DNA from 2 places in the Streptomyces sp. NPDC088725 genome. Region 1 is predicted to be linked to the other one. Evidence: predicted binding sites of a transcription regulator. Region 1 holds the regulator's gene; the other holds the start of a gene.
What was found. The regulator HspR, encoded in region 1, represses chaperone genes until heat shock. The targets are predictions, from matches to a motif close to TTGAGNNNNNNNNNCTCAA.
Positions count from the first base shown of each region.

Region 2: the regulator HspR is predicted to act here: its motif matches at 5,155-5,173, upstream of lon (endopeptidase La).

Region 1 is NZ_JBIVLO010000008.1:300,570-311,449, reverse strand. Features, by position in the region: gene ACIP6N_RS22045 (Yip1 family protein) at 1-319, opposite strand, end outside; gene ACIP6N_RS22040 ((Fe-S)-binding protein) at 647-2,914, opposite strand; gene ACIP6N_RS22035 (sugar transferase) at 3,005-3,568, opposite strand; gene dnaK (molecular chaperone DnaK) at 4,043-5,896, shown strand; gene grpE (nucleotide exchange factor GrpE) at 5,893-6,549, shown strand; gene dnaJ (molecular chaperone DnaJ) at 6,605-7,795, shown strand; gene ACIP6N_RS22015 (heat shock protein transcriptional repressor HspR) at 7,801-8,301, shown strand; gene ACIP6N_RS22010 (helix-turn-helix transcriptional regulator) at 8,405-9,412, opposite strand; gene ACIP6N_RS22005 (hypothetical protein) at 9,542-9,874, shown strand; gene ACIP6N_RS22000 ((2Fe-2S)-binding protein) at 9,871-10,191, shown strand; gene clpB (ATP-dependent chaperone ClpB) at 10,722-10,880, shown strand, end outside.
Region 2 is NZ_JBIVLO010000014.1:10,198-21,077, reverse strand. Features, by position in the region: gene ACIP6N_RS27520 (ATP-binding protein) at 1-81, opposite strand, end outside; gene ACIP6N_RS27515 (response regulator transcription factor) at 192-929, opposite strand; gene ACIP6N_RS27510 (spermidine synthase) at 1,060-1,791, opposite strand; gene ACIP6N_RS27505 (DUF3626 domain-containing protein) at 2,210-3,301, opposite strand; gene ACIP6N_RS27500 (nucleotidyltransferase) at 4,116-4,922, opposite strand; gene lon (endopeptidase La) at 5,196-7,610, shown strand; gene ACIP6N_RS27490 (lysozyme) at 7,753-8,529, opposite strand; gene ACIP6N_RS27485 (MarR family winged helix-turn-helix transcriptional regulator) at 9,119-9,637, shown strand; gene ACIP6N_RS27480 (hypothetical protein) at 9,771-10,553, opposite strand.

The sequences.
Region 1 (10,880 bases):
CGAACGGGTCACCGTGCGGACCACTCTGCGGAGCGCCCTGGTGGCCGCCCAGCGGAGCGCCCTGCGGGTGCTGGGGATACTGCTGTGAGTGCTGTTGCGGGTGTTGTTGGGGTTGCTGGAATTCGTCGCCGAAGTACTCCGGCTCTCCGTGCCCGCCACCTCCCTGTCCGCCGCCCGTGGGAGGCCACTGCTGCTGGCCGCCCCCGTACGCCGGGGGCGGCGCCTGCCGTCCGTACGGCTGCTGTTGCGTCTGCTGCCGCTGCGGTTGTTGTTGCGGGTCGCGGTTGTCCCGGCCGCGTCCGTTCCTGAATCCAGCCACGTCATCGAACGTACCCGCTCCTGACGGGCCGTAGCGCTGCGGTACGGGAACGCGTGTACCTTTGCGGCCGAGCTGTGACATCCCCTAGGGGTACGGCCGGACCCGCTGAGACCTGCGGGGGACGTGCGCGACCTACCGGGTGCGACCTGGGAACGGTGGCCTGCGAAGGGTGGCCCGGGAACGGTCATCTGCGAACGGTGACCTGCGAACCGTGATCTCGCTGCCCGTGACCGGTTACCCGCAACCGGTCGCCCGCGAACGGCGAACGGCCGGCCCCGCCTCCTCGGCAGGTCCGGCCGTTTACTCACGCACGCTTACAGAAGGCGGCTACTTCACCGGTTCGGGCTCCGGCTGCGCCTCGGTCTCCGCAGCACCAGCCGGGTCCGCCGGCGTGCGTACGGAGTCCAGCAGCAGCTGCGCCACGTCGACCACCTGGATCGACTCCTTCGCCTGGCCGTCGTTCTTCTTGCCGTTGACGGAGTCCGTCAGCATCACCAGGCAGAACGGGCAGGCCGTCGACACGATGTCCGGGTTCAGCGAAAGCGCCTCGTCCACCCGCTCGTTGTTGACGCGCTTGCCGATCCGCTCCTCCATCCACATCCGCGCGCCGCCCGCGCCGCAGCAGAAGCCCCGTTCCTTGTGGCGGTGCATCTCCTCGCTGCGCAGGCCGGGCACGCTCGCGATGATGTCGCGCGGCGGTGTGTAGACCTTGTTGTGACGGCCCAGGTAGCAGGGGTCGTGGTACGTGATCAGGCCCTCGACCGGGGTCACGGGCACGAGCTTGCCCTCGTCCACGAGGTGCTGGAGCAGCTGCGTGTGGTGGATGACCTCGTACTCGCCGCCCAGCTGCGGGTACTCGTTCGCGATCGTGTTGAAGCAGTGCGGGCAGGTGGCGACGATCTTCTTCGACGCCTTGGGCTTCTTCGTCGAGGCGTCCTCGTCGTCCTCCCCGTACGCCATGTTCAGCATCGCGACGTTCTCCTGGCCGAGCTGCTGGAACAGCGGCTCGTTACCGAGGCGCCTGGCGGAGTCGCCCGTGCACTTCTCGTCGCCGCCCATGATCGCGAACTTCACGCCGGCCATGTGCAGCAGTTCCGCGAACGCCTTCGTCGTCTTCTTCGCCCGGTCCTCCAGAGCGCCCGCGCAGCCGACCCAGTACAGGTAGTCGACCTCCGTGAGGTCCTCGACGTCCTGGCCGACGACCGGTACCTCGAAGTCGACTTCCTTCGTCCACTCCAGACGCTGCTTCTTCTGCAGCCCCCAGGGGTTGCCCTTCTTCTCCAGGTTCTTGAGCATCGTCCCGGCCTCGCTCGGGAAGGAACTCTCGATCATCACCTGGTAACGGCGCATGTCGACGATGTGGTCGATGTGCTCGATGTCGACCGGGCACTGCTCCACACACGCGCCGCAGGTCGTGCAGGACCACAGCACGTCCGGGTCGATGACGCCGTTCTCCTCCAGCGTCCCGATCAGTGGGCGCTCGGCCTCGGCGAGCGCCGCGGCGGGAACGCCGGCCAGCTGCTCCGGCGTGGCCTTCTCCTCGCCCTCCATCGTCTTGCCGCCGCCGGCCAGCAGATACGGCGCCTTCGCGTGCGCGTGGTCGCGCAGGGACATGATCAGCAGCTTCGGGGAGAGCGGCTTGCCCGTGTTCCAGGCCGGGCACTGCGACTGGCAGCGGCCGCACTCCGTGCAGGTGGAGAAGTCGAGGAGGCCCTTCCAGGAGAAGTGCTCGATCTGCGAGACACCGAAGGTGTCGTCCTCGCCCGGGTCTTCGAAATCGATCGCCTTGCCGTCGCTCGTCATCGGCGGCAGCGCCCCGAGGGCCGTCCCGCCGGCAGCGTCCCGCTTGAACCAGATGTTCGGGAAGGCGAGGAAGCGGTGCCAGGCGACGCCCATGTCGGTCTTGAGCGCGACCGTGATCATCCAGACGAAGGACGTCCCGATCTTGATCATCGCGATCAGGTAGACGAGGTTCTGGAGCGTCCCGAGGCTCAGTCCACGGAAGGCGGCGACCAGCGGGTACGAGATCAGGTACGCGGCGCCGTACGTGTCCGTGTGGTGCAGCGCGCCCTCAAGGCCGCGCAGCAGCAGGATGCAGACGCCGATGACGAGGATGACGGCTTCTACGAAGTAGGCCTGTCCGAAGTTCGAGCCGGCGAAGCGGGACTTGCGGCCCGCGCGGGTCGGCAGGGACAGCTGGCGGATGACGATGAGCGTCAGGATGCCGAGCGTCGTCAGGGCGCCGATGAGTTCGACGAAGACTTCGTACGGCGTCCAGCCGCCGATGACCGGCAGGAGCCAGTCGGCCCGGAAGAGCTGGCCGAAGGCGTTGACCAGGGTCAGCACGAGCGTGAAGAAGCCGACCGCCACGAACCAGTGCGCGACGCCGACGACGCCCCAGCGGTTCATCCGGGTGTGGCCCAGGAACTCCTTGGCCACGGTCAGGGTGCGCTGTGCGGGTTCGTCGGTCCGCGTGCCCGCGGGGACGTCCTGGCCGAGCCGCACGAAGCGGTAGATCTGCGCGATGGCTCGGGCGAACAGCGCCACACCGACGACGCCGAGCACCAGCGACACGATGATCGCGGCGAGTTGCATGGGGTGGCTCCTCGGGCCTGCGTACTAGCTGTGTGCTGAATAGCTGCGTACTAAGCGGTAACTTAATTGGAATGGGGTGAGCGTACCCACTTATCGCAGAGCAATGTAGCGGCGAAGCCGGTGATCTGTATCGCTCAGGGTTGCCTCAGGTGCCGGTCTCCTGCGGGGCGGCGTGCGGGGCCGTCGGCCCAGGGGGTCGCGGAGCCTGGCCCGGGTGTGCAGCACGCGCGGGCGCAGGTGTGCCAGGTGCAGGGCGGGGAGTGTGCGGAAGAGGATCGCCAGGTCCAGGCCGATCCAGTGGTGTTCGACGTAGTGCTGGTCGAGCAGTTCCGGCTCGTCCCACGGCAGCCGTGAGTGGCGCTTCACCTGTGCGAGGCCGGTCAGTCCCGGGCGTACGGCCTGGCGCCAGGGGGCGGCCGCCCGTGCGGTACCGAGGGGCAGTGGTGCGGGGCCGACCAGTGAGAGGTCGCCGCGTACGACGTGCGGGAGCCGGGAGAGCAGGTCGAGGCGGAGCAGCCGGGTGCGCAGGGAGCGCAGAACGAAGGGGCGGCCGTACTGGCCGGTCCGGTATTCGCGTACGAGGACGCCGCCGGCCGGCCGGGAGACCGCGAGCGCGAGCGCGGCGGCCGCGAGCAGCGGCGCGGCAGGAACCATCAGGGCGGCGCCGAGCGTTACATCGACGAGGCGCTTGGGGCCGGGGCGCCGGGTGAGCCTGAGCGGCGGCCCGAGGCCGGGGTGCCGGGCAGGCCCGAGGCGCCGCGGGCCGTGAGTGGCCCGGCCTTGAGCCGCCCGCCACTCCCGTGCTTCTCGCCGTTCCCGCCGCCGTTCCTGTCGCGGCGTTGCTGGTTGTTCTCGCCGTACCGAGCGTCCGAGCCGTCCGTCCATGTGTCGCCCCTGACCGTAATGAGCCTTTCGCGAAAGTTGTGAAAGAACGATCGCATGACCGGGAGAGAGGGGCGGGCAACCGCTCTCACCAGGCGCGTTCTGGCGAGTTGATGCCAAACGGGAGACCTCGGCCGGAGAGTGTCCGCATAATTGTTGAGTCTCATCGGCTCATGCTCTTTGACGTGTCGAGATCTGTGATGCATCCTTGAGCCTGTTCCACTCAAGTCAGCTGGAGGAATCGAAATGGCACGTGCGGTCGGCATCGACCTGGGCACGACTAACTCCGTCGTCAGCGTTCTCGAAGGCGGCGAGCCCACCGTCATCACCAACGCCGAGGGTGCCAGGACCACGCCGTCCGTCGTCGCCTTCGCCAAGAACGGCGAGGTGCTCGTCGGAGAGGTCGCGAAGCGCCAGGCGGTCACGAACGTCGACAGGACCATCCGGTCGGTCAAGCGCCACATGGGCACTGACTGGAAGATGAACCTGGACGGCAAGGACTTCAACCCGCAGCAGATCTCGGCCTTCGTGCTGCAGAAGCTGAAGCGGGACGCGGAGTCGTACCTCGGCGAGAAGATCACTGACGCGGTGATCACGGTCCCGGCGTACTTCAACGACTCCGAGCGCCAGGCGACCAAGGAGGCCGGCGAGATCGCCGGTCTGAACGTCCTGCGTATCGTCAACGAGCCGACGGCGGCCGCCCTGGCCTACGGGCTCGACAAGGACGACCAGACCATCCTGGTCTTCGACCTCGGTGGCGGTACCTTCGACGTCTCGCTGCTGGAGATCGGCGACGGCGTCGTCGAGGTGAAGGCCACCAACGGTGACAACCAGCTCGGTGGTGACGACTGGGACCAGCGGGTCGTCGACTTCCTGGTGAAGCAGTTCGCCAACGGACACGGCGTGGACCTGTCCAAGGACAAGATGGCTCTCCAGCGTCTCCGCGAGGCCGCGGAGAAGGCGAAGATCGAGCTGTCGTCCTCCACGGAGACCACGATCAACCTGCCGTACATCACGGCGTCCGCCGAGGGCCCGCTGCACCTGGACGAGAAGGTCACCCGTTCTCAGTTCCAGCAGCTCACCTCGGACCTGCTGGACCGCTGCAAGGGCCCGTTCCACAACGTCATCAAGGACGCCGGCATCCAGCTGTCCGAGATCGACCACGTGGTCCTGGTCGGCGGTTCGACGCGTATGCCCGCCGTCGCCGAGCTGGTCAAGGAACTGACCGGCGGCCGTGACGCCAACAAGGGCGTCAACCCGGACGAGGTCGTGGCCATCGGTGCCGCGCTCCAGGCCGGTGTGCTGAAGGGCGAGGTCAAGGACGTCCTGCTCCTCGACGTGACCCCGCTGTCCCTGGGTATTGAGACCAAGGGCGGCATCATGACCAAGCTCATCGAGCGGAACACCACGATTCCGACGAAGCGCTCCGAGATCTTCACGACGGCCGAGGACAACCAGCCGTCCGTGCAGATCCAGGTCTACCAGGGCGAGCGCGAGATCGCGGCGTACAACAAGAAGCTCGGCATGTTCGAGCTGACCGGTCTGCCGCCCGCCCCGCGCGGTGTGCCGCAGATCGAGGTCGCCTTCGACATCGACGCCAACGGCATCATGCACGTGGCCGCGAAGGACCTCGGCACCGGCAAGGAGCAGAAGATGACCGTCACCGGTGGCTCCTCGCTGCCGAAGGACGAGGTCAACCGGATGCGCGAAGAGGCCGAGCAGTACGCGGACGAGGACCACAAGCGCCGCGAGGCCGCCGAGACGCGCAACCAGGCGGAGCAGCTCGTCTACCAGACGGAGAAGTTCCTCAAGGACAACGAGGACAAGGTTCCCGGCGACGTCAAGACCGAGGTCGAGGAGTCCCTCACCGAGCTGAAGGAAAAGCTCAAGGGCGAGGACACCGCCGAGATCCGTACGTCGACCGAGAAGGTCGCCGCCGTCTCGCAGAAGCTGGGCCAGGCGATGTACGCCAACACGCCCGACGGTGCCGCCCCCGGGGCCGACGCGCCCGGTGCGGAGCAGCAGGGCAAGGGCGATGACGACGTCGTAGACGCCGAGATCGTGGACGACGAGCGTGACCCGAAGGGCGGTGCGGCGTGACCGAGGAGACTCCGGGCTTCGAGGAGGAGCCCGACGTCCCCTCCGGCGCCACCCCCGAAGACGCCACGCCGAAGGCCGCCGAGTCCGACTCCGCCAAGGAGTCGGCCCCGGCGGCCCCGGCCGGGGACGTATCCCAGGACGTAGCCCTGACAGCGCAGCTGGACCAGGTGCGTACGGCGCTCGGTGAGCGCACGGCGGACCTCCAGCGGCTTCAGGCCGAATACCAGAACTACCGCCGTCGGGTGGAGCGGGACAGGGTCACGGTCAAGGAGCTGGCTGTCGCCAAGCTGCTGACCGAGCTGCTGCCCGTGCTCGACGACATCGGCCGCGCACGCGAGCACGACGAACTGGTCGGCGGATTCAAGTCCGTGGGCGAGTCGTTGGAGACGATCGTGGCGAAGATGGGCCTCCAGCAGTTCGGCAAGGAGGGCGAGCCCTTCGACCCGACGATCCACGAGGCCCTGATGCACTCGTATGCGCCCGATGTCACCGAAGACACGTGCGTCGCGATCCTGCAGCCTGGGTACCGGTTCGGCGAGCGGACCATCAGGCCCGCTCGCGTCGCGGTGGCCGAGCCCCAGCCCGGGGCCCAGCCCAAGGCGGCGGACGAGCAGGCCAAGGAAGAGGAGAGCGGTGGCCCGGACGAGGGCTGACGCGGTGGCATGACAGGTAGAAAGCAGTGACAGGCGGAGAGGAGGGACGTCGGGAATGAGCACCAAGGACTTCGTCGAGAAGGACTACTACAAGGTTCTCGGCGTCCCCAAGGACGCCACAGACGCCGAGATCAAGAAGGCGTACCGGAAGCTCGCCCGCGAGTTCCACCCGGACGCCAACAAGAGCGACGCCAAGGCCGAGGAGCGCTTCAAGGAGATCTCCGAGGCGAACGACGTCCTCGGTGACACCAAGCGGCGCAAGGAGTACGACGAGGCGCGCGCCCTCTTCGGCAACGGCGGCTTCAGGCCGGGACCCGGTGCCGGAGGCGGCGGCTCCTTCAACTTCGACCTGGGCGACATCTTCGGTGGAGCGCAGGGAGGTGGTGCGCAGCAGCCGGGCGCGGGCGGCTTCGGCGGCGGACTGGGTGATGTGTTCGGCGGCCTCTTCAACAGGGGCGGCGCGGGCACCACCCGTACGCAGCCGCGCCGCGGCCAGGACATCGAGTCCGAGGTGACGCTCAGCTTCACCGAGGCGGTCGACGGGGCCACGGTCCCGCTGCGGATGTCCAGCCAGGCGCCCTGCAAGGCGTGTTCGGGCACCGGCGACAAGAACGGCACCCCGAGGGTCTGCCCGACCTGTGTCGGAACGGGACAGGTCTCGCGCGGTACCGGCGGCGGGTTCTCGCTCACCGACCCGTGTGTGGACTGCAAGGGCCGCGGGCTCATCGCGGAGAACCCCTGCGACGTCTGCAAGGGCAGCGGCCGCGCCAAGTCGTCGCGCACGATGCAGGTCCGCATCCCGGCGGGTGTCAGTGACAACCAGCGGATCCGGCTGCGCGGCAAGGGCACGCCCGGCGAGCGCGGCGGCCCGGCCGGCGACCTGTACGTCGTCGTCCATGTCGACGCCCACCCGGTCTTCGGCCGCAGGGGCGACAATCTGACCGTCACCGTGCCCGTCACCTTCGTGGAGGCGGCGCTCGGCGGCGAGGTGAAGGTCCCCACCCTGGGGGGCCCGCCGGTCACGCTGAAGCTCCCGGCCGGAACACCCAACGGCCGTACGATGCGCGCCCGCGGCAAGGGCGCCGTACGTAAGGACGGCACGCGCGGCGACCTCCTGGTCACCGTGGACGTGGTCGTTCCCAAGGACCTCGAGGCGTCCGCTCGTGACGCGCTGGAGGCCTACCGGAAGGCGACAGCTGACGAGGACCCGCGGGCGGAGTTGTTCCAGGCCGCGAAGGGAGCATGAATCCCGTGGACAGGTCTGACCGGTCGGACAGGCCGGACAGGGACGGGCGGCGCAGACAGCCCTCGTCGTCGTTCAACAGGGCGTACGAACTGACCGAGGAGACGCCGGTCTACGTCATCTCGGTGGCGGCCCAGCTCTCCGGGCTGCATCCGCAGACCCTCAGGCAGTACGACCGCCTCGGCCTGGTGTGCCCCGACCGTACGCCGGGCCGGGGGCGGCGCTATTCGGCCCGCGACATCGAACTGCTCCGTACCGTGCAGGCGTTGTCGCAGGACGAGGGCATCAACCTCGCGGGTATCAAGCGGATCATCGAGCTGGAGGACCAGGTCGCGGCGCTCCAGGCGCGGGTCGCCGAGCTGTCGACGGCGGTCGACGGCGCGGCGGTGGCGATGCGGCAGCGGGAGGCGCAGGTGCATGCCTCGTACCGCCGGGATCTGGTGCCCTATCAGGACATGCGGCAGACGAGCGCGCTGGTGGTGTGGCGGCCCAAGCGCCCGGCGGACTGAGGCGGGTTCGAGGGGCTCGGCGGGACGCGCCGGCTGAGGCAGCCGGGCAGAGAAGCAGACGGCTGTGGGGCCCCGGGGCCGGGCGAGGCCCGGCGCCGGGCGCCTAAAGGCCGTCCGAGAGCCCGTCCGAGGCCGCCTGTTCGAGAATGCCCGACTGCGCGATGAGATACCCGAGCTGGGCGCGGCTGCCGCTGCCCAGCGCCGTCGCGAGCTTGGCGATGTGCGCGCGGCAGGTGCGTACGTTCATTCCGAGGCGCCGGGCGATGGCCTCGTCCACGATGCCTTCGATGAGCAGCTTGGCGATGGAGCGCTGGACGCTGGTGATGCCGTCCAGTTCCGGCGCGTAGGACAGCTGGTGGTCCCACGGGACGCCGTGCAGCCAGAACTGCTCGAAGACCCCGACCAGATAGCTGACCAGCCCTTCGTGGCGCAGCTCAAGAGCGACCTGGCGGTCGTCGCGCGCGGGGACGAACGCCACCTTGCGGTCCACGATGATCAGCCGCTCGATGATCTCTTCGAGCGTGCGCACCTCCACGCCGTACGGCGAGACGCGCTCCACATAGGCCAGCGTCGACGGATGGTGCCTCGCGGTGTGCTGGTACAGCGTGCGCATCTTCACCCCCCGGTCGAGCAGCGGGTCCACCCTGCGCAGTGCGCCCTCCAGCGTGTCCGGCCGGCGCCCGCTCCCCGGCTGGACGGTCAGCAGCTCCTCGGTGCACTCCGCGGTGGCCTGGTCGAGCGTGGAGTTGATCAGGCTCAGCCCCTCCAGCACGTTGATCGCGTTCGTCGTCGACGGATCGTGGGCCGTGAGCGTCATGAATGGCTCGAACGCGTCGGTGATCGAGAGCGCGAGCTGTCTACGCTCCTGTATCTCACGCTCGATCGGGTGGATGAGCTGGTTGAGCGCAAGGGACGGGGGAATGGGGAGCAGCCACTGGGCGTCGTCCGGGTCGGGGCGCAGGAGGGCGAGATCGATCAGACACGGCGCCTCCGCTATGTCCGACCGCGATATCCGGCCTGTCCGCAGAGCGGCCGCGTAGAGCTTGTTGCCCGATTCACACAGCTTGTCGCGACTGTGTGTATGCCCCACATCGCCCCTTTTGATCTGCATTTGCGCCCCCCTCAGGGTCCTGCATTACAGGAACATGATGCCTGTACTCGCTGGTGGAAGGGTGGGGAGTGGGCCATGGTCTTCTTGCGGGGGGAGGAGGAACTGATCAGAATGGGGTGGAGACCGGTCATGAGCAGGATAGTCCGTAAAGTCTGCGTACTCGCTGTCGCTGCGGCTGCTTTCGGTGTGGTCGGCGCGAGCGGCGAACCCTCATGGGAGACCCAGCCGTCGGGCTCGGTGAACGCGGCCCCCGGTGAACCCTCTTGGGAGACCCAGCCGGCCTTTGCGGTGCTCGCGGCAGCCCCCGGTGAGCCTTCCTGGGAGTTCCAGCCTGCCGATGAACCCTCGTGGGAGTTCCAGCCCACTGACGAACCTTCGTGGGAGTTCCAGCCGGCCTCCGCGGCCGACTCTGTCATCGGTGAGCCCTCCTGGGAGAGCGCGCCGGTGGATATCGACGCATGACCGTCCCACCGGACGACCGGGTCTTCCGGCGCGAGATGGCGATGGCCTACCGATCGGGATGGCACTTCATCGACCTCGTCACAGCGATACCGCACCGTGGCGATTCCTTGATGGTGACCCTGTTCGGCGAGCCGATCGTCGTCGTACGCGAGGAGGACGAGGACGTCCGTGCCTACCGGTGCCTACGGAGGCCGCGGGGGGCTCCGCAGCCGGTCCGGTGCGCCGTCAGATACGACATGATCTTTGTGAATCTCGACAAGCGTGACCACCGGCTCGTCGAACCGCAGACCATCACCGCCACCCCCCGCAGTGCCTGAGCGATTCCCCCGTCGTTATTGATCGCTCGGGCACTTCCCCCACACAGCGGCGCCATCGTGGACCTGAAACACGATGGCGCCGCTGTGCTTTTCCTGTAACCGGCCGTTTCCGGCCACTCGCGGGCCACTGGCCATTCGCGGCCTCACGTCGCCCGCCGTGCGCCGCCGTCCGCCGGGCGTACCCCGCCGTGCGCCGCCGTCCGTCGCCCGGCGTACGTACCGCCGCCCGCAGCCCGCCGGCGTACGTACCGCCGTCCGCCGTGCGAGCCCCGGCGTGCGCCCCTCCAGTGCGACCCGATGCCGCTCCTGGCGCCGCTCTCGCACTCATCCGGACGTACGCGCGTACCGCGACCCGTGTTCCGTCCGGGCCCGCCACCTGCGGTCCCAGTCGCTCCGGGATGTCGGTGGCCTCCTGCTGCCCTTTCCCCCGGAGCGCCCGCGGGTGACTGCTCGTTTCAGGCTTGAGTGGAATAGACTCAACTTTGCACACGTTGCACGAGTCAGACCGCGCAAGAATGGAGAGAGCGCACGTGGACGCCGAGCTGACCAACAAGAGCCGGGACGCGATCAACGCGGCGAGCGGCCGCGCCGTGGAGGCGGGACATCCCGATCTGACCCCCGCGCACCTGCTGCTCGCGCTGCTCGACGGCCAGGAGAACGAGAACATCCTCGATCTGCTGGCCGCGGTG
Region 2 (10,880 bases), on a different contig from region 1:
CACCATCAGCAGACCGGTCGTGATGAAGACGGAGACGACGACGAGCGTGCCCAGCTTGGCCTTGACGGAGAACGGCCGCAGGCCGTTCCCGGAGCCGCGGCCGCCGGATCCGTCACCCGGACGCGTGGCCCGCCCCGGTTCCTGTCTCGCGCCGTCTCTCCCGCTCCCGCCGCCCGGCCGGGTGGGCCAGGTCATGGCGCGGGGGTCTCCAGCGCGTACCCCACACCGTGCACGGTACGGATCCGCTCGGCGCCGATCTTGCGGCGCAGCGCCTTGATGTGGCTGTCGACGGTACGGGTGCCCGACGCGTCGGCCCAGTCCCACACCTCCGCGAGCAGCTGCTCGCGGGAGAGCACCGCGCGCGGGGTGTTCGCGAGGCAGACCAGCAGATCGAACTCGGTCGGCGTGAGATGCACGTCCTCGCTCCGCACCCGCACCCGGCGCTGCGCGTGGTCGACCTCCAGCTCGCCGAGGCGCAGGATGCCGCTGCGCGGAGTCACCGCGGCCAGCGCGGCCCGTTCGACCCTGCGCAGCAGGACATGCACGCGCGCCGCCAGCTCCCGCATGGAGAACGGCTTCGTCATGTAGTCGTCGGCGCCGACCCCGAGGCCGACCAGCATGTCCGTCTCGTCGTCGCGCGCCGTGAGCATCAGCACCGGAACGGGCCGCGCCGCCTGCACACGGCGGCACACCTCAAGTCCGTCGAAGCCCGGCAGCATCACGTCGAGAACCATCAGATCCGGCTGCCACGCCTCGGCCGCGTCGACCGCGGCCGGTCCGTCCACCGCCGTCTGGACGACAAAGCCCTCGGCCCGTAGCCGGGCCGCGATGGCGTCGACGATCGTGGCGTCGTCCTCGACGACGAGGACCCGGCGCTGGGCGCCTGGCGTGGCCGCGACTCCGTTGTGGCTGGTGTTCGTCTGCTCCATCGCCCCGCCCCTGTTAAGCGTTCCGCGGTCCGTGTTCCCGGATCCGCGATCCCCATGTGACTCCATGGCGCTCCATGCAGATCGAGATCGCGGTACCGGGAGCAGCGTAGAGGCACGGAAGGCCTCCCGGCTACGCAGTGCGAGCAGCGAGGTGGACCACGTCGGGCACTCCCCGGGCAACCTGGATCTCTTCGGTCCTTACATTGCTGAATCCGGCATTCCGCAACGCATCACCAAAGGTGGGGGACGGTTGGGCCGACCACACGGCGAGGACACCACCGGGGTTCAGACGGGCCGCGCAGGCGGCCAGACCGCCTTGTGTATACAGGGTTTCGTTGCTTTCCGTGACGGTCCAGCCGGGTCCGTTGTCGATGTCCAGGCAGAGCGCGTCATAGGTCTCGGTGCCGGAACCGACGTACTCCACGAGGTCGGTGTGAAGGATCACAGTGCGCGGATCGACGAGCGCCGCACCCGAGATCCGCGCGAGCGGCCCGGCCCGGTGCCAGTCGATGACGGCCTGCTCACGCTCCACGACGACGATCCGGCCCCAGCGGGGCTCGGCGGCGGCGTGCGCGAGCGAGAACCCGACCCCGAGCCCCCCGATGAGCACGTCGGGCCGCCGCTCCCGGCGCTCGGCCGGCAGCGCGTCGAGGGCGGCGTCGATCAGCAGACGCTCCGAGCGGCCGTCCGCGGTGTCCATCAGGAAGCAGCCGTTGGCGATGATCTCGTGCACGGTGCTCCCGGCCGGAGCCCGCGTACCGCTCACATCGACGCGTTGGCGCAAAACGATCTCACCGTACGGTCCGTCGCGGCGGTCGAGGACGACGGCGCTGTCGGCATCGGGATCGGAGTAGGGCGGCACGGAATCTCCCCTCGGGCGGCAGGTGCGGGCCCCATCCTGCTGCGGAAGTCCGGCTGCGGCCAACCGCTTTCCCCGAACGGGTGCTACCCGCCGGGGACGGTCGTTTCCCGCGAACAAGTGCTCACTCGCCGGGAACGGTCGTTTCCCGCGCACGAGCGCTCACCCGCCCGGGACCCGCTCCGCGCGGGCACCCCGCCACACGTAGAGCGCGCCGCCGAGCAGGTACGCGAGAGCGGCGGCGATCCAGGCGGCGGGCTGGGGGCCCGGATGGGACGGTCGCGTTCACACTCTGGTGGCAACTCTGACCACTTCATCAGGTGTGCCGGCCGGAGACGTGACAAGCGGCGGGATTTGGCCAAATCGATGGGGCAGGCGGAGCAGCCTCACGTCTCTTTGCCGCTCACACGGACCGTTCGGTTCACGGCGCTGTTCTCTCCTGCCGCCCGTAGCGCACCAGCACGTGCCACAACTGCTTCACGTACTGGAGCACTTCGTCCCGCGTGCCCCACCAGGCCCAGGTCTCCGGCTTCCGTACGACCGAGGCCGCCGCCCGTCCGAGGACCTCGGCGTCGAGGATGCCGGCGGGCGCGTACGTGGCCACGATCCGGGCGGCGAGCGGCACCATGGCCGGGCCGCGGAACTCCGCGTCGACCTCGTCGGGCTTCAGCACGAAACCGGTGTGCCACTCCACCGCGATCCCGCAGCGCCGGGCGAGCGCCGTCAGCAGCCGGTCCGTCTCGGTGCCACGGAACGACGGGTCCAGGACCAGTGCCTCGGCGTCCGTCGCGAGGTCGAGGTCGCCGTGGACCTGCGCCTCCACGAACTCGTCCAGCTTCCGGCCGGGTTCCAGCCCGGGGACGAGACCGCCGGCCGGCCCGTAAGGAAGCTTCCCGATCGCCCCGGCCGCCGCCGGGTCGTCCTCCAGCAGCCCGGCCAGTACGCAAGCGAACGCGTCGATCGTGCCCACGTCGGCGGGGCCGTCCTGGCTGCCGCCGTGGCAGTACGTGGTCCGGCCACTGACCTCGGGCAGCAGCCGGACATGGCAGGACCCGAAGCGCGGGGCGGCGCCGTGGGGATGGTCGTACAGGTTGACGGCGCCGTACTTGGGCCGCTCCGAGGGCCGTACGCCCGGCACGTGGTACGCCCCGCGGAACAGTTGCTCCTCCCAGCCGTCCCGGGCCCCGCCCGGAACGGCGGTGCGGCTGCCGTTGGAGATGCCGGTTTCGTACTGGCTGCGGTAACGCCCGTCCTGGGACAGGGACTCGGCGACCGTCAGGCTGTTCGCGAGGAGCCGGTCGGGGTGGAAGTTGAGCGTGATGCGCGAGTGAACGCGGATCAGCGAGACGAGCGCGTCGGGATCGGTTCCTCCGGCCCGCTCCATCGCCTGGATGCGCACAAGCGCGTTCTCGCGCCCGGCCGTTCCTCTGATGCGCAGATGACGCAGCGCCGCGTGCTGGGCGGGGGTCAGGGCGGGGGTCAGGGCGGTGCGCAGTGCGTCGCGGGTCTCCATCGGCGGAGTATCGGGCGGCCGTGGCCGGAGGGACAACCGGATTCGAGCCGCCGGAGTCGTCGAAGGGGCGCCTTTCGCCTCAGGGCTTGCCGGAGCGCCCTCTAGCTAGCCGGGCCCTGCGTCACCGGCCAGTCGATCTTCGTCGACGGAGGGTTCTCCGTGCACTGAGCCTGCCGCCGACGCGTCCAGACCTCGACCAGACCACGGGATCGGGGTGGCTCCCGCCTCGTTGCTGATGACCGAACCACGTGGTGGCGGACGGCTGTATGGGCCTCAGCGGCGGTCGTGACGCGAGGACGCGCCGTTCCCGCGAAGGTGATCCAACAGGTGTCGCAGGCGGTGTCCAGGAGATACCAGACGCGGCCGCCGCCGGTCACCTCGATCTGCCACTGTTCGCAGGTCTGGCCGCGGTGGGTGCCGTGGGCGGGACTGCCCTTCAGCAGGTGACGGCGGAGGTCTCGGTGGCGGGTCTGGGGTCCGTTCGCATGATGCCCCAGGCGCGGTAGGTGTTCTCGCGGCGCCTGCTGAGTGAGGCTGTCCCAGCCTTTGGCCGAGGCCGCATCCGCGAAGCGGACCTCCCAGTGGCCTTCCGGCGCCGGCGGTGCGACGCGATCGCCGCGCCCCGCGCTCACGCGACGTCCCGCGGGTCCGGCGCCGGACCGCGCGAACTACGGTCCCGCGGGTCCGGCGCCGGACCGTAGTCCTCGCCGTGGTCCCTGGGCAGCGCGGCCAGCAGTTCCGGGTTTACTTCGAAACTCCTGGCTCCGCCATCACCCGAAAGAGGGGAAGCGCGGCCGGTCGGCATCGGGCGCGTTCAGGGGCGCGGTGCCCTCTCCCCGTGTACGGCCGTGTATTCGGCGGCGAGCCAGGGGCCCAGGTCGTCTGTCAGCATGCTGAGCACCGCCGGATCGGCCGACGGCGTGCGGCCGGTGGCCGCGGCGGTGCGCATCTGGGCGGCGCGTTCGGGGTAGTAGCGGCCGAAGAGTTCGGCGGACTCGTCGAGGTCGCTGGTCCAGCCGCCCCAGCGGGGCATGACCAGCGTGAACCCCGTCCGCACGATGCGACGGGCGGCGCCCCTGCTGAGGACCCGGCGGCCGGTGTCCGTGGTGGCCTCGGCGGCGCGGGCGCGCCAGCGCGACAGCGCGAGGGCGAGGTCGCCGTTGGTTTCGCGGGCGAGCAGGGACGTGGGGCGGTAGCGGGGGAGTCGTCCGGCCAGGTCGGGGCCGAGCAGTGGGGTGCACAGGCAGGCGACGAAGAACCCGGCATCGTGGCGTTCGAGGTCGCTGAGCAGAGTCCCAACGCCGGTCAGCAGCACGCCGACGCCGTCGATCTGCGGAAACGCCCGGTCCAGCGCGGCCTCGATCACGTCCGCGTCGGCGCGGTCGGCCTCGGACGGCTCCTGGTGCAGGACGAGCTGGAGGTCGAGGTCGGAGATCCCCGGGACGGCGGTGCCGCGCGGGATGCTGCCGTAGATGTACGCGCTGTGCAGCCGCGTCCCGTCGAACGTCTCGGTGATGCGAGCGCGCGCCGCGTCCACGACCGGCGCGAAGGCCGCCGGCACGCGGTCCAGCGCGCCTTCGCGCGCGATCGTTCCGTCGCGGTCCAGTCCCCGTTCGCTCATGTGGTCACTGTGCCCGCTGCCGCCGTCTGCTGCCGAGCCGTTTTAAACGGCGGCCGCGCCGATCTGTCGGAATTATCCGCCGCAAGGTGACGCTGCACCTCGGAAGCGCCCCGCACGCCCCCATCGCCCCCATTGCGCCCGTCCCCCGCGAGCCACCGGCCACCGCCGATGGCGCTCCCGAAGATCGCCCAGAGCGAACAGGCCCAGGGGAACATTCAAGGGCTCACAAGCATTGAGTCCGTATAGCTCAACTTGACTGCCGAAGGGGAGATCATGGCCTCCATGTCCACATCGCTCACGCTTCCCGTGCTGCCGCTCGACGACGAGGTCGTGCTGCCCGGCATGGTGGTGCCTCTGGATCTGTCCGACACCGAAGTCCGCGCCGCCGTGGAGGCCGCTCAGGCCGCGGTGCGTGCCGCGGGTGACGGCGCCGGGAAGCCCGAGGTGCTGCTCGTGCCGCGCATCGACGGGACCTACGCCGGGACCGGAGTTCTGGGGACGGTCGAGCAGGTCGGCCGGCTCTCCGACGGAGATCCCGGCGCGCTCATCCGCGGCCGTGGCCGCGTCCAGATCGGCGCGGGTACGAGCGGACCCGGCGCGGCCCTCTGGGTGGAGGGTCTGAGCGTCGACGAAATCACCCCCGACCCGCTGCCGGCCTCCGTGACCGACCTGGTCAAGGAGTACAAGGCACTCGCCACCGACTGGCTGAAGAAGCGCGGCGCGTGGCAGGTCGTCGACCGCGTCCAGCAGATCGACGACGTGTCGCAGCTCGCCGACAATTCCGGTTACTCGCCGTTCCTCACCACCGCTCAGAAGGTGGAGCTGCTGGAGACCACCGACCCGGTGGCCCGGCTGAAGATCGCCACCGGCCAGCTGCGTGAACATCTGGCCGAGCAGGATGTCGCCGAGTCCATCGCGAAGGACGTCCAGGAGGGCGTCGACAAGCAGCAGCGCGAGTTCCTGCTGCGGCGCCAGCTCGACGCCGTGCGCAAGGAGCTGCGCGACATCAACGGCGAGGGCGGCGAGGACGAGTCCGACGACTACCGGACGCGCGTCGAGGCCGCCGACCTCCCGGAGAAGGTGCGCGAAGCCGCCCTCAAGGAGGTCGAGAAGCTGGAACGCTCCTCCGACCAGAGCCCCGAGGGCTCCTGGATCCGCACCTGGCTGGACACCGTTCTCGAACTCCCGTGGAACGAGCGCACGGAGGACGCGTACGACATCAGGGGCGCGCAGGCCGTCCTCGACGCCGAGCACGCGGGCCTGGAGGACGTGAAGGAACGCATCACCGAATACCTCGCCGTACGCAAGCGCCGCGCGGACCGCGGCCTCGGTGTGGTCGGCGGCCGTCGCGGCGGCGCCGTCCTAGCCCTGGTCGGCCCGCCAGGGGTCGGCAAAACCTCCTTGGGTGAATCTGTCGCGCACGCCATGGGACGCAAGTTCGTCCGGGTCGCGCTCGGCGGTGTGCGGGACGAGGCGGAGATCCGTGGTCACCGGCGTACGTACGTCGGCGCGCTCCCCGGCCGTATCGTCCGGGCGATCAAGGAGGCCGGTTCGATGAATCCGGTCGTCCTGCTGGACGAGATCGACAAGGTCGGCTCCGACTTCCGGGGCGACCCGGCGGCGGCGCTGCTCGAAGTCCTCGACCCGGCGCAGAACCACACCTTCCGCGACCACTACCTGGAGGTCGAACTCGACCTGTCCGACGTGGTGTTCCTCGCCACGGCGAACGTCCTGGAAGCCATCCCCGAGGCGCTGCTCGACCGTATGGAGCTGGTGCGTCTGGACGGCTACACCGAGGACGAGAAGGTCGTCATCGCACGCGACCACCTGCTGACCAGGCAGCTGGAGCGGGCGGGCCTGGAGCCCGGCGAGGTCACGCTGGAGGACGACGCGCTGCGCAAGCTGGCCGGCGAGTACACCCGTGAGGCGGGTGTGCGAAACCTGGAGCGCGCGATCGCGCGGCTGCTCAGGAAGGTCGCCGCCGAACACGAACTGGGCGAGCGGGAACTGCCGTTCGCGCTGGGCGCCGAGCACCTGCGCGACCTGATCGGCCGGCCGCACCACGTCCCCGAGTCCGCCCAGGACCCGGCGGAGCGCCGTACCGCGGTGCCGGGCGTGGCGACCGGGCTCGCGGTCACGGGCGCGGGCGGTGACGTCCTGTTCGTGGAGGCGTCGCTCGCCGACCCGGAGACGGGCGGGTCCGGACTGACGCTGACCGGACAGCTCGGTGACGTCATGAAGGAGTCGGCGCAGATCGCGCTCTCCTACCTGCGCTCGCGCGGCGCCGAGGTGGAACTGCCGGTGGCGGATCTGAAGGACCGGGGCGTGCACATCCACTTCCCGGCGGGCGCGGTGCCGAAGGACGGCCCGAGTGCGGGCATCACGATGACCACGGCTCTCGCCTCCCTGCTGAGCGGCCGCCAGGTCCGTACGGACGTCGCCATGACCGGCGAGGTCTCGCTGACGGGCCGGGTCCTGCCCATCGGCGGCCTGAAGCAGAAGCTGCTGGCCGCACACCGCGCGGGCATCACGACGGTCGTGATCCCGAAGCGCAACGAGGCGGACCTCGACGACGTCCCGGCGGAGATCCTGGACAAGCTGGAGGTCCACCCGGTGACGGATGTCCGCCAGGTCCTGGAGATCGCCCTGTCCCCGGCCCAGACGCTGGTCACGGCGGCAGCCGCGTAAGGCTCGCCGCGCCGGCCCGAACGAAGGCCGCGCCCGGAACGAATGTTCCGGGCGCGGCCCTCGCATGCGTCAGCCGTCGCGCAAGGCGTCGGGGCAGGTCCGGTCCGAGATCCCGTACGAGCCCCGGCGCCCGGCCCGGCCGTCAGCCGTTCGCCAGGGCCACGACCCTGTCGTGCGCGCCGTTGAACCGGTCATGGTCTCCGACCGTCGGGCCCGTCGACGTGTACTGCCAGATCGTCTGGGTGTCCCAGCCGGCCGGCAGAGGGCCGACCGTCGTGTCGTAGCGGGCGATCCAGAGCGGGTTCGTCCTGCCGAAGCCCGCGTAGTTGCCCGTGCACTCGTTCCACCAGCTCGTCGCCGTGTAGATCACGGCGTCGCGGCCCGTGCGGGACTTGTACGTGTTCAGGAAGTCGCGGATCCAGTCGACCATCTGGCCCTGGGTCTTGCCGTAGCAGGCCGCGCCGTACGGATTCCACTCGATGTCCAGGACACCCGGCAGCGTCTTGCCGTCGCGCGACCAGCCACCGCCGCCGTCCACGAAGTAGTTCGCCTGGACGGCGCCGGACGTGTCGTTGGGGGTGCCGAAGTGGTACGCCCCGCGGATCATGCCAACGTTGTACGAGCCGTTGTACTGCTGCTCGAAGGACGGGTTCTTGTAGTAGTTGCCCTCGGTGGCCTTGGTGTAGGCCCACTTCACGCCGCTGCTCCACAGAGTGGCCCAGTTCACGTTCCCCTGGTGGCCGGAGACGTCCACGCCCTCGGTCTGGGTGACGCGTTCGCCGGCGGGCCGGGCGCCCTGGCCGTCATGTGCCACGACGCCCATGCCCATGTAGGCCGAGCCGCGCGCGGGCAGTTCGGCGGGCAGTCCTGCGGGGGGAACGCCGGGGGTGACGACGGGAGTGTCGGCGGGCGGCACGATGGGTGTGCCCGCGGGGGTGTCGGCGGAGGTGCCGGCCGGTGGGGTGCCGACGGGGGTGTCGGCAGAGGTGCCGGCCGGCGGAGTGACGCCGGGCGTGTCGGCAGAGGTGTCGGGGGGCAGACCACCGGGCGCCGTGACGACCGGGGTGGTGCCCGCCGGGGTATCCACCGGCGTATCGACGGGCGTGTCGGCCGGCCTGTCGGCGGACTGGCCGGGCGCGGTACCGGTCGCCGCGCCCGTCGTGGTGTCGGTGGCCGGGTCCGGTGGGGTGTCGGCCGCGCTCGCCGCACCCGGGAGGGCGAGGAGCAGCGCGAGAGTCGCGAGGAGAGCGGCGACCGCCGCGAGGGGGGAGCGGCGGGTCGTGCCGGATCTGTGCACAGGCATTGGGTGCCTCCGAAGACCTCGGTGGGGGGTTCTCATGACATGTCAACTTGTCGTGCAATGGACAAGACGGAACTGACGCTACGCACGTAGACCCGCATCATGGAAGGAAGCCACGCTGCCGCCCTTGGATCAAACCTGCGAAATACTGGGCCGGCTGCGGTAATGGCCGGCGGTGAGGGAAACTTTCAGATCGGGAAAGCGCGCGATGGGTGCTGACGTGCACGGGAGCGGTGCCGGGAAGGAACCGGTACCTGGCGGTGAGAGTGGTCGTGGGACCACTCGTGAGACCGGTGGCGACCACGAATTCCTCGCCCTGGAGCGAGAACTGGCGGTCTTTCTGCGCAGGGCCAGGGCCAATTCGGGCGAGATGGCGCGCGAGGTCCACCCCGAGCTGGAGCCCGCCGCGTACGGACTCCTCGTGCGGCTGGAGGAGACCAGCCCCCAGCGGGCCACCGAATTGTCCTTCTACTTCGGCGTCGGCAAGGCCACCATGAGCCGTCAGCTGCGCGCGCTGGAGGAACTGGGCCTCGTCACCCGCGAGCCGGACCCGGCCGACGGCCGCGCCTCGCTCGTCCGCCTCACCCGTGAGGGCCATGAGCGCTTCCAGCGGGTTCGGGACGCGCGCCGCGAGCGGTACGTACAGAAACTGGCCGACTGGGACCGCGACGAGGTCGCCGAGCTGGCCCGGCTGCTGCACCACCTGAACGCCCGCGTCGAGAGGTGACCGCACGGTCGGCCCGGACTCGGGCGCCGATCTTGTGAGGTCCCCCGCTCAGGCGCGGAACTGTGCGGTCACCGCCCGGCTCGGGCGCGGAGCCGCGGGGCCGCCGCCCCGGTTCGAGCGCGAAGAGCTGACGTCACAGCTCCACGTACGTAGCCGTCGCGTCGTCCCGTACCTTGCCCCGGCGGAACGCCAGCCGCTCCGGATCCGCCGACTCGGCCGCCCGTACGCGGTCGATCAGCTCCTGCGGGCCGTTCTTCCGTACGAGCGCGAGGCAGTCAGCCCAGCCGCCCTCCCGGAACACCTCCACCCACCGCGCGGCGCCGTCCGTGAGCGCCAGGGCGGCCCGTACCTCCGCGGCCGGCGTGCGGCCCGTCACCGCCTTCGACGCGACCTCGGGGTCCGCCGCCGCCGTGAAGAAGCCGCCCTCCGCGTTGCGGAGCGCGTCCGTCGAGGCGACCGCGCGGCGGACCTCCTGTGGAATGCGGTCGAGGCGGTCGTCCAGCACAGCCCGTACGCCGCCGTCCGGCGACTCCAGCAGCAGGGTGGAGTCGGAGAGCACCAGATGCTCGAACCACTCCGAGCCCCACCGCGCCATGACGACCGTCGCCTGCGGAGTGCGCACGTGAGAAAGGTCACAGGTGTCACGGTGAGTGTTTGCCGTGCGGAGGATTGAGGCACAGAGAATCTCGGCCAGCGTCATATCGCGGCGAGAACCGGACAGTTCGGCCAGCGCGCCGCCCAGCCGGGCGGTGAACCAGGGCACGTCGTGCACGCAGCCGTCGTCGCCGGCCGGTGGTGTCACTCCGTCCAGGGTGATCAGCGCCCCGCCCTCACCTGCGGCGGGAAGCACCACGGTTGTCCAGTCCTCATTGGGTCGTTCGGCGGCGCCGGGTGCGGTGGCGAGTTCGATGCGCATGAGCCTCAGTCTGCCTGATGGCGTGGCCGGTCCCGAGTGGCCGGTAAACGCTGCCCGGGTGGCTTCATGATCGGGCGGTGAGGCCGCCGATTGGCCAATATTGCCAGGTCAGCCAAGACGCAAGGGGGCCGTCGCCGGGCCCGGAAAGCTGCGGGCGTGCATCCTGCCAAAGCGCGCGCGGAAGGTCCACCCGGACGAGTGCATATTCCACTGGCCCGCGTCGGGGAAAGTTGTTCGTCAACTCCTCCGTGATGTTCACTCGTTCAGGCGGCGGCGCAACCTATACGCGCTCCGCTCCAATTAGCGCTGGAATGGTCGGAAGCCATA